2 regions of the Streptomyces sp. NPDC017095 genome follow, and region 1 is predicted to be linked to the other one. Evidence: riboswitches for the same ligand, from Rfam matches in the RefSeq annotation. Region 1 holds a riboswitch; the other holds the start of a gene.
The links. A riboswitch is a leader RNA that binds a small molecule or an ion and turns the genes downstream of it on or off. The one in region 1 is predicted to bind cyclic di-AMP.
Positions count from the first base shown of each region.

Region 2: it holds a riboswitch for cyclic di-AMP, as region 1 does, so the genes downstream of both, ACH4OA_RS09595 (transglycosylase family protein) here and ACH4OA_RS09115 (M23 family metallopeptidase) in region 1, are expected to answer to the same signal.

Region 1 is NZ_JBIROU010000003.1:642,059-646,971, reverse strand. Features, by position in the region: gene ACH4OA_RS09125 (PrsW family intramembrane metalloprotease) at 1-665, shown strand, start outside; gene ACH4OA_RS09120 (aldo/keto reductase) at 734-1,678, opposite strand; gene ACH4OA_RS09115 (M23 family metallopeptidase) at 1,876-2,946, opposite strand; cyclic di-AMP (ydaO/yuaA leader) riboswitch at 2,959-3,123, opposite strand; tRNA gene ACH4OA_RS09110 (tRNA-Met) at 3,432-3,505, shown strand; gene ACH4OA_RS09105 (dihydrofolate reductase family protein) at 3,573-4,706, opposite strand; gene ACH4OA_RS09100 (MarR family winged helix-turn-helix transcriptional regulator) at 4,856-4,913, shown strand, end outside.
Region 2 is NZ_JBIROU010000004.1:89,796-94,708, reverse strand. Features, by position in the region: gene ACH4OA_RS09605 (cytochrome P450) at 1-657, shown strand, start outside; gene ACH4OA_RS09600 (transglycosylase family protein) at 849-1,955, shown strand; cyclic di-AMP (ydaO/yuaA leader) riboswitch at 2,139-2,312, shown strand; gene ACH4OA_RS09595 (transglycosylase family protein) at 2,318-3,070, shown strand; gene eno (phosphopyruvate hydratase) at 3,384-4,664, shown strand; gene ACH4OA_RS09585 (septum formation initiator family protein) at 4,764-4,913, shown strand, end outside.

The DNA.
Region 1 (4,913 bases):
TGTCCCCGTTCGCGCACCCGCTGTTCACCGTCCTCACCGGCATCGGCTTCGGCATCGCCGCGCTGTCCGCCGACCGGCAGCACGTGCGGCGCGTCCTGCTGCCGGCCGGCGGACTGCTCCTCGCGATGGGCATGCACGCCTTCTGGAACGGCTCGGCCACCTTCGGCGAGTACGGCTTCTTCGCCGTCTACGGCGCCTTCATGGTGCCCGCGTTCGGGCTGCTGACCTGGCTCGCGGTCCGGACCCGGCAGCGGGAGCTGCGCACTGTGCGGGCGGAGCTGCCGGCGTACGCGGCGGCCGGCTGGATCGGTCCGGCCGAGCCGTTCACGCTCGGCTCGATGGCGGCGCGCCGGATGGCCCGGGACTACGCCCGGCACCACCACGGCCGCCCGGCGGCGCGGGAGGTGGCCCGGTACGAGGGGTACGCCACCTCGCTGGCGCTCCTGCGGCGGCGCGGGCGCGCGGGCAGGGTCGGGGCGGACTTCACCGTGCGGGAGCGGGAGCTGCTGGACGAGCTGTGGCAGCGCCGGCACGTGGCCCGGCCGGCGCTGGAGTACGCGGCCCGGGCCTCGGCACCGGCCCGGCCGGTGTACGCGGGGCCGGTGGCCTACGGGTACGGGTATCCGGCGGTGCCGTACCCCGCGTACAACCCGTACCGGACGTAGCCGGACCGCGTGCGGCCGCCCCGGCCGGTCCGGACGGGTGCGGCCCGGCATGATCCGAACGAGACGTTCTAGGCCGACGCCTCCGTCAGCTTGGCCACCTCGGCCTCCGTCAGCTTCAGCTCCGCCACGCCGAGCAGCGCCGGGAGCTGCTCCACCGTGCGCGCCGAGGCGATCGGGGCGGTGACCGTCGGCTGGGCGGCCAGCCAGGCCAGCGCGACCGTGGCGACCGGGGCCTCGTGGGCCGCGGCGACCTCGTCCAGGGCCGCCAGCACCTTCTGGCCGCGCGCGGAGTCCGCGTGGGCCTGGGCCTGGCCGGCCCGGGCGCTGTCGACGGTCGTACCGGGCCGGTACTTGCCGGTCAGGAAGCCCGAGGCGAGCGCGAAGTACGGGACGGCGGACAGGCCCTCGCGGCCGGCGACGTCCTGGAGCGCGCCCTCGTAGGTGTCGCGGGAGACCAGGTTGTAGTGCGGCTGGACGGCGACGTAGCGGGCGAGGCCCTCGCGGTCGGAGAAGCCGAGGGACTCCTCCAGGCGCTCGGCGCTGATGTTGGAGGCGGCGATGTGCCGGACCTTGCCGGCCTTCACCAGCTCGTCCAGCGCGCCGATGATCTCCTCGACCGGCACCTCGGGCTGGTCGAAGTGGGTGTAGTACAGGTCGATGTAGTCGGTGCCCAGACGGCGCAGGGAGGCGTCGGCGGCGGCCTTGACGGTGCCGGCGGACAGGCCCTGGAACTCGGGATGCTGGCTGACCTTGGTCGCGATGACCACGTCGGAGCGGTTGCCGCGCTCCGCGAGCCACTTGCCGATGATCGTCTCGGACTCGCCGCCCTTGTTGCCGGGAACCCAGGCCGAGTAGACGTCGGCGGTGTCGATGAAGTTGCCGCCCGCGGCCGTGTAGGCGTCGAGGACGGCGAAGGAGGTCTGCTCGTCGGCCGTCCAGCCGAACACGTTGCCGCCGAGGGAGAGCGGGAAGACCTCGAGGTCGGAGGAGCCGAGTGTACGAAGTGACGTCATACCCGGTGCCAACGCCGGCGGCGGGCGATCGCATCCCGCCCCCGGCGCCGGGTTTCACGGCGCGGGCGGCGGGAGCGGAGGCCCGCCGCCCGGATCAGACCGGGCCGGGACCGGACCAGAACCTGATCAGGACCGGTGCGGGACCCGGGCCCGCGAGCCCGGACCGGTCCGGTCGAGGGACCCGGGTCAGGGGCGGGTCAGGGGTTGAGGCCCTTGTCGCGCAGCCACGCCATCGGGTCGATGCCGGCGGGCGCGCCGCCGGGGTGGACCTCCAGGTGCAGGTGCGCCCCGGTGACGTTGCCGGTGGAGCCGACGCGGCCGATGACCTCGCCGGTGGCGACCTTCTGGCCGGCGGTGACGTTGATCGAGGACTGGTGGCAGAACCACAGCTCGGTGCCGTCGTCCAGGGTCAGGATCGTGCGGTAGCCGTAGGAGGAGCCGGCCCAGCCCGCTTCGGTGATCGTGCCGTTGTGCACGGCCTTGATCAGGGTGCCGGCGGCGGCGGCGAAGTCCAGACCGGTGTGGTGGCCGGAGGACCACATGGTCCCGCCCTGACCGAACGTGGCGGTGATCGTGTAGGCGGAGGTCGGCAGCGCGTACTGCTTGGCCAGCTCGGCCAGCCGCTTCTCCTGCGCCGCCTTCTCGGCCTGCGCCTTGGCCTTCTCGGCGTCGGCCTGCGCCTTGTGCTGGGCGGCGACGGCCTCGGCGGCGGCCTCCTTCTCGGCCTGCGCGGCGGCCTCGGCGCTCTGCTTCCCGACGGCGGCGAGCGCGGCGGCGGTGGCCTTGCTGTCGGCCTGGCCCTGCTGCTGCTCGGCCTGCGCCATGATCCGGCTGCGCAGCAGTTCGCCCGCGTCGGCGTCGCCCCGGGTGTCCCCGGCGGCCACGGCGACGGTGCTGAGCGCGGCGGTCGCGGTGGCCTCGGACGCCTGGTCGTCGGCGGAGCCGTCGTCGAAGAGGGAGCCCACGGAGGGCAGGTCGGGCAGGGCGAGGGGTACCGGCGGCTTGCCGGAGTTGGCGCTGGCCATGCCGCCCGCGCCGACCGCGGCGATGACGCCGACGCCGAGGACGGTGGAGCTGCGCGCGAAGCCGCCGCGCTGCTTGGCGACCCGGTGCCGGCCGCGGACCGGGGCGACGGATTCCTCGGTGGGGTTCCACTCCTCCCACGGGCCGTCGTCGGCGGGGTGGGCGCCGTAGCCGAAGATCTCGGGCTCGGACTCGCGCTGTGCCGGTATGGACAGGGCTTCGGGGGCAGGCCGGTTGGACGCCACGCGGGCGCGCTCCTTTCCTTCCTCCGCCTACCGGGTTAGCTGACGGGTTCGGAGCAGGAAGGTCTCCTACGCGCGTATACCGGTCGTGGGCTCCCCTGAGTCCACTGCGGTACCCGCGTGATTCACCCCAAAATGGTGGTTCCCCGGTTCCCTTGCGGGATTCGGCGCGTGCGCGCGGAGCCGCCTTCTGTGACGGCTGGGACGACCGCGCTGCGTTATCGAACGTTAATAGACTTGCCAGTCACTTTCCAAGCCGTTCAGCGTGATCATTACCGTTTTCGGTGGTGGAGTTATCCCTCAATACCCCGGCAAACCCGACGAGTTGACCGACGCCCGGGAATGTTCAGCAGTCACCCCGGGTTTTGATGGTGACTCAGTTGTTATGCGCACGGCGCCCGTCCGATCACCCTCCGTGACGCACGGCGGGCCGCGGAGAAGCGATGTGCGAGCACCCCTGTGGATGACGTACACTGGAGTCACAACGACGCGGGGTGGAGCAGCTCGGTAGCTCGCTGGGCTCATAACCCAGAGGTCGCAGGTTCAAATCCTGTCCCCGCTACTGAAGGCCGAGGGCCCGGAATCCAGTGGATTCCGGGCCCTCGGTGTTTCCCCGCGTGCCCGGGGGCTCAGCCCGGCAGATGGGCGTTCGGCGCCTTGGCCAGGCCCGCCAGCTCCGGCAGTACGACGACCCGGGCGCCCGCGGCCGTCAGCACACCCGTCCCGTCCGCCGCGGTCACGAACGTGTCGGGCTCCCGCCAGGCGGTGACCACCCGGCGTACCCCCGCCCGCAGGATCAGCTCGGCACAGGGCGCGGGCCGGGAGGCGCGGCGGGCACACGGCTCCAGGCTGCTGTAGACCGTGGCGCCGGGCAGCCGGGGATCGGCCGGATCGGTCTTGGCGAGCGCGGCCTCCTCCGCGTGCACCACGGGATCGCCGCCCTCGCGCGAGTGGCCCCGGGCCAGTTCCGTGCCGTCCGCCGCGACCACCACCGCGCCGACGCTGAACGCCGTCTCCGAGGGCGGGCACAGGGCCGCGAGGTCGCAGGCGGTGCGCAGCCAGTGGCGGTCGGCGGCGGTGGCGTCCGGGCCGGCGCCGGGGGCCGTGGGCGCGTACCGCATGAGGACCACGTCCTCGATCCGGCGGGTATCGAGCAGCCGCAGCCGTCCGCCCTGGTAGGCGCCGGGTCCGAACAGCCGCGGGGCGGCGGGGTCGCCGACGAACAGCGGGGCGAGGACGAGCTGGAGTTCGTCGGCGAGACCCTGCTGGAGGAGCTGGGTGTGGACCGTGCCGCCGCCCTCGACCATCAGGCGCTCCACCCCGCGCACGTCGCGCAGGTGCTCCAGCAGGGTCCGCCAGTCCAGGGCGGGGCCGAGCGGGACGACGTCGGCGGTGCGGCCGAGGAGCCGGGCGGCCCGTGCGGCGCCCCGGTCGGTCGTGCAGACCAGCTTGTCGCCGCCGGTGTGCCAGAAGCGCGCCGCCGGGTCGAGATCGCCGGAACCGGTGACGGTGACCTTCAGCGGGTACTCCGGTCTGCCCGCCGCCCGCCGGGCCGCGCGCCGCCCGGCGGAGTTGACCAGCAGGCGCGGGTTGTCGGCGCGGAGGGTGCCGGCGCCGACGAGGACGGCGTCGGCCCAGGCCCGCACCTCGTCGACCCGGTCGAAGTCGGCCGGGCTGGACAGCAGGAGCCGCTCGGGGCCGGTGTCGTCCAGACAGCCGTCGAGGGAGACGGCGGCGGACAGCAGCACGTACGGCAGGGGCATGGCGCTCTTTCTTCCGGGGCGGACGGATTCTTCCGGACGGACGGTTCCGGGGCGAACAGCGGATTCTTCCGGGGCGGAAGTGGCTTCTTCGGGGCGGGCGGTGGCACGGCCGTCTTGGTTCAAGTTTTAAACAAACCTACACTGGCGATATGACGACCCGCTGGCTCACTCCCGAGGAGCAGCGCGCCTGGCGCGCCTACATCGCCG
Region 2 (4,913 bases), on a different contig from region 1:
ATCCACCGCAAGCGCGAGGCGCTGTCCGCCACGCCCGCACCGGGTGAGGACCTCATCTCCGCCCTGATCCGGGCCTCCGACCACGGCGAACACCTCACCGAGAACGAGGCCGCCGCCATGGCGTTCATCCTGCTGTTCGCCGGTTTCGAGACGACCGTCAACCTCATCGGCAACGGCACCTACGCCCTGCTCACCCATCCCGGACAGCGCCGGCGCCTCGAGGAGTCCCTGGCGCGCGGGGAGCGGGACCTGCTGGAGACCGGCGTGGAGGAACTGCTGCGCTACGACGGCCCGGTGGAGCTGGCCACCTGGCGGTTCGCCACCGAGCCGCTCACGCTCGGCGGGCAGGAGATCGCGCCGGGCGATCCGGTGCTCGTCGTCCTGGCCGCCGCCGACCGGGACCCGCAGCGGTTCGCCGACCCGGACGTGCTGGACCTAGGCCGCCGCGACAACCAGCACCTCGGCTACGGCCACGGCATCCACTACTGTCTCGGCGCGCCGCTCGCCCGGCTGGAGGGCCAGACCGCGCTGGCCACCCTGTTCACCCGCCTGCCCGGCCTGCGGCTCGCCGCCGACCCGGCCGAACTGCGCTGGCGCGGCGGGCTCATCATGCGTGGCCTGCGCACCCTGCCGGTCGAGTTCACGCCCACGGCCTGATCACCGGGCCTCCCGGGCCTGATCACCGGACCTCCCGGGGGAGATGACAGAAACTCAACTCTGTGATCTTCATGTGATCTGTGCGGCATGAACTTGTGACAAGTGATCGCCTGCCGATACGTTCACCCATCAGCGCGACGGGTGGCACCACTCCGCCGCGCCGGTCCTGCTGTCGCTCGAAAGGCTTCTGCATGCTCTCCGGGAACGGCCGACACCGTCGCCCCCGCCAGGCTCCGGCCCTCCTCGTCGCGGCCGGCGTGACCGGCTCCGCCATCGCCCTCCCGCTCCTCGGCGCGGCCGGCGCGCACGCGGCCGACGCCACCACGTGGGACAAGGTGGCCGAGTGCGAAAGCGGCGGCTCCTGGAGCGCGGACACCGGCAACGGGTACTACGGCGGCCTGCAGATCTCGCAGGACGACTGGGACGCCTACGGCGGCACCCAGTACGCGGACAGCGCCGACCAGGCCAGCCGGCTCCAGCAGATCGCCGTCGCCGAGAAGATCCTGGCCGACCGGGGCACCACGCCCTGGGCCACCTGCGCCCTGCTGTCCGGCCTGACGCCGGACTCGGGCTCCGTGGACGTCGACACGGGCGTCGGCGAACCCGGGCAGGACGGCCGTACGGGCGAACCGTCCGCACCGGCGGACGGCTCCGGCACTTCGGACACCCCGGGCGGCTCCGGCACCCCGTCCGGCCGGCCGGATCCCTCGCCCTCCACGGAAGCCGGCTCCGACAGCGGCTCCGGCACCCCTTCCTCCCCGGACGCCGGCGGCACGCCGGACACCAAGCCGGGCAAGGGCAAGGGCAGGCACAAGGGCAAGGAAGCGGACGAGGACGCGGCCAAGGGCACGGGCGGTACCACCGGTCCGACCGGCACCAACACCCCCAAGTCCGACAAGTCCCCCGCCGCGGACGCCGGAAACCCCCAGGGTGCCGACAGTGCGCCCAGCTCGGCCCCTGACGCCGGGGTCGAGAGCAACCCGCAGCGGGCCGCCGGTTCTTGGAGCCTCGTCGACACCGGAGCCGTCGCGTCGGGTGGACGCCACCGGGGCGCGAGTGCGGACGAAACCGTGACAAACGGTCAGGACGCCACGCTGTCCGGCCGGCATGCCACCCGGGAGGCGGACACCTACACCGTCCGCCAAGGCGACTCCCTCGTCTCCATCGCCGACTCCCTTGACGTCGACGGCGGATGGCACGCGCTGTACGCCGGCAACAAGAAGGCCATCGGCGCCGACCCGAACCGCATCACCGCCGGTCAGACCCTGGAAGTAGGGGGCGAAACGGGCGGTAAGTAGGCGGAGTTGACGCCCCGCTTAGCGCCCTAATGTCCGGTTTGGCGAAAGTGTGGGATGAGTCTCAGAAGCCCTGATCGTCTTTGAAATTCGCCGGATCCCGTGTCTACGGTCGAGGCCGCTCGTCACCACGAGCCCCGGCAACCGCCACGCCGAATCCTGCCAGTGGTTGCCCGGGAACAGTCGTCGCGTCATGCGCCGTAGGCAGGAGCGGGGGAACCAAGGTAGGCGCCGGAACCGGCACTTGAGGCCGGCACCGGCTGGGGGTGAAGCCGCACACCGCGCAAGCGGGGGTGCGGCCGGGCAACTCAACCGGCCCGAACCCGACAGCTCACCTCGTAGGCGTCGGTGAGGGGAATCGATCCATGCTGTTTACCGGTAAGGGCAAGCACCGTCGTCCGTCCAAGGCCGTCCGCGCCATCACGCTCGCCGGTGTCACCGGCGCCGCCGTCGCCGCCCCGCTGATGGCGGCCGGCAACGCCTCCGCCGCCACCGACTCCCAGTGGGACACGGTCGCCCAGTGCGAGTCCGGCGGCAACTGGGCCATCAACACCGGCAACGGTTACTACGGCGGCCTGCAGTTCTCCGCCTCCACTTGGGCCGCCTACGGTGGCACGCAGTACGCGGCCACCGCCGACAAGGCGAGCAAGTCGCAGCAGATCGCCGTCGCCGAGAAGGTCCTCGCGGCGCAGGGCAAGGGCGCCTGGCCGGTCTGCGGCACGGGCCTGTCGAGCACCCCGTACAACGGCTCCGCCCCGAGCACCCCGTCCACCTCCGGCTCGGGCTCGACCTCCGGCTCCGGCTCCACCTCCGGTTCGGGTTCCACCTCGGGTTCGGGCACCACCACCCGCTCCGCCGACCAGCAGGCCGCCTCCCGCTCCGCCGAGCGCCCGGCCGCGTCCGCGGGCCAGAGCACCGGCAAGACCGTCACCACCCCGACCGGCAAGAAGGTCGAGAAGGGCGACGGCGAGTACAAGGTGGCCCAGGGCGACACCCTCAGCACCATCGCCGCGGCGCACCAGGTCGCGGGCGGCTGGCAGAAGCTGTTCGAGCTGAACAAGGACATCGTCCAGGACGCCGACCTCATCTACCCGGGTCAGCAGCTGCACCTGAAGTGACCTCAGGCGCCCGGCCGGACCGCCGCGCCCGTAGATCCCGCGGACCACACTGAAGGCCCGTGCGGACCACCCCCGTCCCCACGGGCTCCCCGCCCCGGTGCGTGTTCCCCCGTACGCACCGGGGCGGGGCTTTTGCGTGCCCGCCGCGCGCGGAGGTTCCCCGGAACCCTTTGTTTCGAAAAGAAACAAAGGGTACGGTCGGCTTGTCCACGGGACGGTCGGTCGCGGGCCGGCGGCCCCGGGACGGTTAGGCTCTAGGCGCAAGGCACACCAGCCCCGCACTTCCAGCGTCACATCCAAGAAGGAGATGCTCGTGCCGTCCATCGACGTCGTCGTAGCCCGGGAAATCCTGGACTCCCGAGGCAACCCCACGGTCGAGGTCGAGGTCGGCCTCGACGACGGCAGCACGGGTCGTGCCGCCGTCCCGTCCGGCGCCTCGACCGGCGCCTTCGAGGCCATCGAGCTGCGCGACGGTGACCCGAACCGCTACCAGGGCAAGGGTGTCGAGAAGGCCGTCCTCGCCGTCATCGAGCAGATCGGCCCGGAGCTGGTCGGCTACGACGCCACCGAGCAGCGCCTGATCGACCAGGCCATGTTCGACCTGGACGCCACCGACAACAAGGGCTCCCTGGGCGCCAACGCCATCCTCGGCGTCTCCCTCGCCGTCGCCCACGCCGCCTCCGAGGCCAGCGACCTGCCGCTCTTCCGCTACCTGGGCGGCCCGAACGCGCACCTGCTGCCGGTGCCGATGATGAACATCCTGAACGGCGGCTCGCACGCCGACTCCAACGTGGACATCCAGGAGTTCATGATCGCCCCGATCGGCGCGGAGTCCTTCTCCGAGGCGCTGCGCTGGGGCACCGAGGTCTACCACACCCTGAAGAAGGTCCTGAAGAGCAAGGGCCTGTCCACGGGTCTCGGCGACGAGGGCGGCTTCGCCCCGAACCTCGGCTCCAACCGCGAGGCCCTCGACCTCATCCTGGAGGCGATCAAGGAGGCCGGCTACACCCCCGGCGAGCAGATCGCCCTGGCGCTCGACGTCGCCGCGTCCGAGTTCTACAAGGACGGCTCCTACCTCTTCGAGGGCAAGACCCGCTCCGCCCAGGAGATGACCGACTACTACGCCGACCTGGTCGAGGCGTACCCGCTGGTCTCCATCGAGGACCCGCTGTTCGAGGACGACTGGGCGGGCTGGAAGACCATCACCGACAAGCTGGGCGACAAGGTCCAGCTCGTCGGCGACGACCTGTTCGTCACCAACCCCGAGCGCCTGGCCCGCGGCATCGAGGAGGGCGCCGCCAACGCCCTGCTGGTCAAGGTCAACCAGATCGGCTCGCTGACCGAGACGCTGGACGCCGTCGAGCTGGCCCAGCGCAGCGGCTTCAAGTGCATGATGTCCCACCGCTCCGGCGAGACCGAGGACGTCACCATCGCCGACCTGGCCGTCGCCACCAACTGCGGCCAGATCAAGACCGGCGCCCCGGCCCGCTCCGAGCGTGTCGCCAAGTACAACCAGCTGCTGCGCATCGAGGAGATCCTCGACGACGCCGCGGTGTACGCCGGCCGCAGCGCGTTCCCGCGCTTCAAGGGCTGACCCGACCCGGCCGCGCCCGAGCCAGTCGTCCGTACGTCCCCGGACCCGGTCCCGTACCGTGTCCGGGGACGTACGCGCGTATGACGGAAGGCGGGGACGATGGCCGTGAGGGACCGGGACCGGTTCTCCACCGCGACCAGACTGCGGCTGCTGGGCGAGCAGACGGCTGCCCGGGTCTACCGCTCCCAGACCAGGCGGCAGGCCCGCCGTTCCCGGCTCACCGGCCGCGCGGCGCTGCTCGCGCTGGTG